2 regions of the Arthrobacter sp. KKT183 genome follow, and region 1 is predicted to be linked to the other one. Evidence: predicted binding sites of a transcription regulator. Region 1 holds the regulator's gene; the other holds the start of a gene.
The links. Region 1 encodes HspR, which represses chaperone genes until heat shock. Its sites were predicted from a motif close to AAGTTGAGTCNNNNNGACTCAACTT; they were not measured.
Positions count from the first base shown of each region.

Region 2: ACZ2GY_RS00250 (Hsp20/alpha crystallin family protein) is a predicted target of HspR. The motif match lies at 2,204-2,228, and genes of this name have one in related genera.

Region 1 covers NZ_CM145770.1:2,887,726-2,891,120, reverse strand. The annotation lists gene dnaK (molecular chaperone DnaK) at 1-48, shown strand, start outside; gene ACZ2GY_RS13730 (nucleotide exchange factor GrpE) at 51-737, shown strand; gene ACZ2GY_RS13725 (DnaJ C-terminal domain-containing protein) at 889-1,884, shown strand; gene ACZ2GY_RS13720 (heat shock protein transcriptional repressor HspR) at 1,922-2,344, shown strand; gene ACZ2GY_RS13715 (hypothetical protein) at 2,401-3,006, shown strand; gene ACZ2GY_RS13710 (PspA/IM30 family protein) at 3,012-3,395, shown strand, end outside.
Region 2 covers NZ_CM145770.1:46,217-49,611, forward strand. The annotation lists gene ACZ2GY_RS00230 (hypothetical protein) at 1-32, opposite strand, end outside; gene ACZ2GY_RS00235 (cysteine hydrolase family protein) at 143-706, shown strand; gene ACZ2GY_RS00240 (hypothetical protein) at 719-922, opposite strand; gene ACZ2GY_RS00245 (DUF4383 domain-containing protein) at 1,170-1,628, shown strand; gene ACZ2GY_RS00250 (Hsp20/alpha crystallin family protein) at 1,727-2,167, opposite strand; tRNA gene ACZ2GY_RS00255 (tRNA-Val) at 2,344-2,417, opposite strand; gene ACZ2GY_RS00260 (DUF2630 family protein) at 2,556-2,801, shown strand; gene ACZ2GY_RS00265 (flavodoxin family protein) at 2,881-3,395, shown strand, end outside.

The sequences.
Region 1 (3,395 bases):
GAGGACATCGTAGACGCCGAGGTTGTTGACGAAGACGAGAAGAAGTAGCCATGCCTCACCACGGAAACGAAGAAGAGCATCAGGAGCCGGTCAGCTTCCGGGACAACCGGAAGATCGACCCGGAAACCGGCCAGGTCCGTGGGCAGCAGGATGCCGGCGGGACCGCCGGCTCGGATGACACTGGTTCGGCGCCCTCAGCGGGTGCCGGTCAGGAGTCCGAAGCCCCGACCGACGGCCCTGCAGACGGCCAGGACGCATTGGCCCAGGCGGAAGTCATCCTCAACGAGGCCGGTGGCGGCGAAGAGGTTCCGGCTGCTTCCACCGATGTTGAGGCCGAGCTCCGGAACGACTTCCTGCGGCTGCAGGCGGAGTACGTCAACTACCGCAAGCGCGTGGAGCGTGACCGGGACGTCGCGCGGGACATGGCAGTGATCGGCGTGTTGAATTCGCTGATGCCGGTTCTCGACGACATTGACGCAGCCCGGCAGCACGGCGACCTCGCGGACGGTCCTTTCGCAGCAATCTCCACCAAGCTGGAGAACGCGCTGAAGACCTACGGTCTGTCCCGCATCGATGAGACCGGTGTGGAGTTCGACCCGAACATCCACGAAGCCCTCATCCAGCAGCCCAGCGCCGAGGTCCAGTTCGACAGCGTCAGCCAGATCCTGCGCGTGGGTTACAAGAAAAATGACCGCGTCCTGCGTGCCGCCCAGGTGATCGTCGCAGTTCCGGAGTAGCTGAGCGCGTCCTTTCCCTCCGACCGGGGGCAACGAAATTCCGAGACTCGCAGAGCTCGCTTCGGAATATTAAAGCCCCCTTCCTCGGAGGGAAAGGACGCAACGCTTCCACGAACAGGCAACTTAGAGAGTTATAGAGAGGAGGGGTCAGATGGCCAGTCAGGACTGGGTCGACAAGGACTTCTACAAGATTCTTGGTGTGCCCAAGGACGCCTCCGACGCCGACATCAAGAAGGCTTACCGGAAGCTCGCGCGGAAGCACCACCCGGACCAGAACCAAAGCACCGGGGGCTCTGACAAGATGTTCAAGGACATTTCCGAGGCCTACTCGGTGCTGTCCGACGCTGAGGAACGCCAGCAGTATGACGCGATCCGCGCCATGGGAAGCGGCGCCCGATTCACCGCAGGGGGCCCCGGCGGCCCAGCCGGCGGCGCAGGCTTCGATGACGTCTTCGGGAACCTCTTCGGCCAGTCCGCGGGGCGTCAACGCAGCGGCGGCTTCGGCGGCGGCAGTAACCTGCCACCGGAGTTCGCTGACCTGTTCGGGGGCGCAGGCGGCTACTCGTCCGGCGGCGGTTTTCCGGGCTACCAGACGCCGCCCCGCAAGGGCGCGGACCGCACCGCCAGCACCAGCATCTCCTTCGCAGGGTCAATCCGCGGGACCACCATCGGCCTGCGTGAACCATCGGGCGAAGTCATCGACGTGCGCATTCCAGCCGGCATCCGCGACGGCCAGAAAGTGCGTGTGCGCGGCAAGGGTCAGCCGGGAGCCGCAGGCAACGGGGACCTCATGGTCACCGTCAATGTGAAACCGCATTCCTTCTTCCAGCGCGACGGCGACAACATCCGTGTACACGTGCCGGTCACGTTCCCGGAAGCGACCCTCGGAGCGCAGGTGGAGGTGCCCACCCTGGACGGCGAGAAGGTCACGGTGAAAGTCCCGGCAGGCACTCCCTCGGGAAGGACCCTGCGCGTGAAGGGCCGCGGAGTAAAGACGTCGAAGGCAACCGGCGACCTCCTGGTGACAATTGACATCGTTGTTCCACAAAATCTGAACAAAGACGCCGCAGCCGCAGTGGAGGCCTTCTCGAACGCCACGAAAGACGCTGATCCACGGGTCAATCTTGCCGAGAAGGCGCGGCTCTAAGGTGTGGGAGAGCTAGCCAGCGAAAGGGGAGCGACACATGCCTGTTGACATCAATATGCCCATCTATGTCATCTCCGTTGCGGCGGAGTTGGCGGACATGCATCCCCAGACGCTGCGTCAATACGACAGGTTGGGCCTCGTGATTCCCAGCAGGGCGCCGGGGCGTGCCCGGCGCTACTCACAGCGTGACGTCAATGTCCTGCGTGAGGTGCAGCGGCTCTCCCAGGAAGGCGTTTCGCTCGAGGGCATCAGGCGCATCCTGGAGTTGGAGAACCAGGTCCTGGCACTCCAGCACCGGGTGAGTGAACTCACGGACGAACTCGCCCAGCGCCGGAAGTCCGAGGCCACCCGTGTTTTCGCTGCCGGTCTCGCGGGCGACGTGGTTACCCTCGCCCGCGGGCAGCGTCCCCGCCCGCGCAGCCAGGCACTGATGATCTGGCGCGGCGAGCCAACCCGCTGACCGCTCCGGTGCTTCCCACGTGGCGCAACCTGCAATTCCACGGCACACTTAGATACATGCCTGAATCAGAGTTCGTTGACGCCGCGGAATTCCTGCTGGAGGGTGTTCTCCAGCTTCTCCTCTTCGGGGGTGCCGTCCTGGGAATCCTCGCGATTGGCGCTGCAACCGGAACCTGGTTGATTGTGCGCCGCATCCGTCGCTCAGGAATTCTCCGTCGCCGGATCGAGCGCGGCTCCAGCCGGCTGCGTTCCTTTTCCACGGACGCTTCGGCGCGGGAGCTCGCAAGGCTCCGGCTCCAGCTGGAGCGTTCCACTGGCGCCACGCGCCGTTCAGTTGCCGCCGCCATCGCGCAAGGGTCTCCGACGGGTGATCTGGCGGCAACGGCGGATGACCTCACGCGCGCCGAGGCAGTACTCTGCGAACGCATAGCACTTGCTGAGCGTGAACCTAACCGCGCGCTGCGCGAGGACCTCGCGAACAGCATCGGAGAGCAGGTCAACTCCCTGTGCGAACTGTCGGCCCAGCTGCGCCGTACCTTGCTGGAGGTACACCAGGAAACCGGCAGCAGGCAGCTGGAGCGGGCCACCTCCCGCCTCACCATGGAGATCGGCGCGCTGAAGACCTGGAACGCCGCCTACGGCACCGGCACCCGGCGGGCCTAGCGCCAGTGTCCGTCCGACGCCGCATCTCACGCATCATCGCCTCACGCCGAAACGCCCTTGAACCGGGCGATCCCATCACCGCCCTCGGCGAATCGCAGCGCCAACAGGAAGAGAACCTCGACCGCGCGCGCCGCAGCGTCGCTGACCTCGCCGCAGTCCGCCATCGCGTGGATACCCTTGCCCGGCAAGCAGCTGCAGATCTCGATGCGTGCAACCGGGAAGCGGAACGGGCGGTCGCGAACAACAATGACGACGCCGCCCGGTCAGCCCTGCGCCGCGCCCTGGAAATCCAGAAGAGACTCGAGACACTGACCCGCCAACGCGACGACGTCGATCAGCAGTTCCGCTCGCTGGAGTCAGACCTGTACTGGCTTGAAACCTCCCTGCAG
Region 2 (3,395 bases), 820 kb from region 1:
AGCACCGTTACGCCCGGCAGATGCGTCCGCACCGTAATCACCTCCGTGGCGTCAACGCTAGCCCTCGCCGGCCTGCCCCTCAAGGAGGATTCCTAAGTATGCTGTCAAAGAGATGCAAGGAACCTTCGCAGGGAGGAAGAACATGACGGCTGCACTGCTCATCATTGATATGCAGAAGGCATTTTTTGAAGACGAATCTCTCGGCAATCAGCAGGACTTCCTGGTTGCGGCCTGCAACTCAGCTATCGCGGATGCGCGCGAGGCCGGCATTGCCGTCTATCTCATCCGCACAGAGCACCAGCGGGACAAATCAACGTGGACACTGAGCATGCTCGATGATGATCAGGGTTTCCTTTTCAGCGGCACTGAGCAGGCCGAATTCGTTGATGACCTCGATGTCGAGGGTCTTCCTGAGTTGGTGAAGACGCGCGACAGCGCTTTCTTCGGGACCGATCTGCTGCAGCGCCTGCGCATTCTGGAGGTAGACACGGTGGTCCTCGCAGGGCTTTCAACGCACAATTGCGTGGCCCAGACCGGTGCGGATGCCTACGCGAACAACCTGCGGGTGGTGTACGCCAGGGATGCGGTCGCCTCAACCAACAGTGAGTATGCGCAGAATGTGCTGGGCGTACTGATGGATGAGTACCGTCAGGTTTCCCTCGACGCGAGCGGGATCCGGCAGTTGTTCTCGAAGAAGCGCGCTTAGGCGGTGGACGGATCAGATGCCGATGCTGTAGCCGTCCTCCCGGTGGAACAGCCGACGGCCCGCGCCGTCGTCGGACCGGACCCAGACAACCGAGGAGTCATCGGCGTGATCTTCGAGTACGCCGGAGAACTGGTCTCCCGAGGAGTGCCGAAGGGTTATCTGCTGGCCGCGCCTGAGCGTCGAGAAGTCGGCAAGCGAGGAATGTTGCGAGGTCATTGGGGAAAGGCCTTCCTGAGAGTGTGACTGACGCCACACTAAGGGCCGTTCCTGAATGTTTGGTGAATGAAAACTGGGTAATCGCCCAAATGGACGCAAACGTTTATCGAAAAGATAGCTAAGCAAGCTTTCTATTCTGTTCTGCCTGTGGCACGCTGGCAGTACAAATGGCGGGACATACTGTCCATAGCTCGCAAGATCACGTGCCGGTGTCCGCCAGTCCGGCCATCTTAGAGGGGATAGTGCAATGGCATCAACACATTCAGGGTCGGGTGTAGGCACCCGGACAAACATTCAGAAGGCCGCACTCGCGGTAGGAGTGGTCTTCCTCCTGGTCGGCGTGCTGGGATTCATTCCCGGTATCACCAGCAATTACGACACGCTGCAGTTCGCCGGCCCCGAGTCCGAGGCGCAACTCCTCGGCCTGTTCCAGGTTTCGATCCTGCACAACATTGTTCACCTGCTGTTCGGCGTCGCGGGCGTCGCGATGGCAAAGACTGCAACCGGCGCTTACAACTTCCTGCTGTGGGGCGGCGTTATCTACGCGGTGCTCTTCATCTACGGGCTCATCATCCCGCATGATTCGGCAGCGAACTTCGTTCCGCTGGACGCGGCGGACAACATCCTCCATCTGGGCCTTGCCGTCGGCATGATTGCGCTGGCGCTCGCTCTTCGGGACAAGCACCGCACTGTCCGGGACCGGTAGTCCCGGCTCCAACCAACTACAAACAAACAGAACGACGACGGCGGGCCGCAACCTGCCGTCGTCGTTCTGTTTGTGCTGTGCGTAGCTCCGCTGACGATCTAGGCTTCCACAGCCCTGTCCGTCTGCACCGGCTGGGCGTCTTCGCCGGAAACGACCTCGATCTTGCGGGGCCTTGCGCGCTCGCTGACCGGGATGGTCACGCTGAGCACGCCGTTTTCATAGCGTGCCGAGATGGCATCAATGTCAATACCCTGCCCGAGGTTCAGTTGCCGAAGGAAGGATCCGCTTTCACGCTCGCGGGTCAGCCACTTGACTCCCTCTGCGTTCCGCAGGGTGCGCTCGGCGCGGATGGTCAACAGCTGGCCGTCGACGTCAATGTCAACAGATCCCGGATCAATGCCCGGGAGGTCAGCGCTCAGGATGTAGTGGTCACCCTCGCGGTACAGATCCATCGGCATCAGCCGCAGACCCTGGCGGGGATCCAAAAGTGCGCCGGCCACGCGGTCCAGTTCACGGAATGGGTCGAATTTCATTGCCATGATGGTTCACTCCCTGTGAGTCAGTAGTCTTTCTTCGGGTTGAGTCTGGTTCGCTCAACCTGCAAGTAGATTAGCACTCGCAGGAGGAGAGTGCTAACGGTTTATGTTCGCTCTGAACGAACTATTCGGAACACAAAAAAGCCCGCCCCGCATGCTGCGGGACGGGCTATGAACGGTGCCTGCGCGGGGCCTCGATCCCCGGGCCTTCCGCGTGTGAAGCGGATGCTCTACCAGACTGAGCTACACAGGCAAATAGTTCCCAGTCAGTTTAGGTCATTGGCAGACGGATGATGCAAACGCGGGGGTGCGGTAGATATTCGGGCGGACACTAAGTAGCCTGACTATTTGAGGCTATTCCACTTCTCGATGTCAGCGAAGGAGTTTGGCAATGGACGATGAGGACATTCTGGCGCGGATCCAGGCGCTGGTCGACAAGGAACACGAGCTGCGGGGTTCACCCTCGGGTGACGATGCTCCTGGCGAAGATCGACGCAGCAGCCTGCGGCGGGTCGAGGAACAGCTCGACCAGTGCTGGGACCTGCTCCGTCAGCGGCGGGCGAAGGAAGACGCAGGGGAAAGCCCGCAGGAAGCGGAGGCCCGGCCGATCGACCAGGTAGAGGGCTACCGCCAGTAAGCACATCGATTTGGCAGGACACGCCCCGATACCCCGTTGATAAGGGGCGTGTCCTGCCAACTCAACGAAAGGAATCTTCATGGACGACCTCAAAGCATTTGCACTGATCTGTACTCTCACCCCTTCGCCCGATGCCTCGAGCACCGATGTGATGGCCGACCACATCCTTGGCAAGCTCAAGGAGCAGGGGGTAACGACGTCGTCGGCCCGGGTAGTTGACCACAACGTTGCTCCAGGCGTGCAGATCGACATGGGAAACGGGGATGAATGGCCGCAGCTCCGCCAGCAGATCCTCGATGCGGACATCTTCCTCCTGTGCGCACCTATCTGGGTAGGGCACATGAGCAGCCTGGGACAGCGGGTGTTCGAACGGCTGGACGCCGATCTCTCCTCGACTGATGATGACGGCCGGCCCATCATGTACAACAAGGTCGCTCTGACCGCGGTGGTGGGAAACGAGGACGGCGCCCACCATGTCACTGCCGAGATGCACCAGGGCCTGAACGACATCGGCTTCACCGTCGCGGCGCAGGGCGGTGTCTACTGGGTCGGGGAAGCAATGCAGACCGTGGACTTCAAGGACCTGGACCAGGT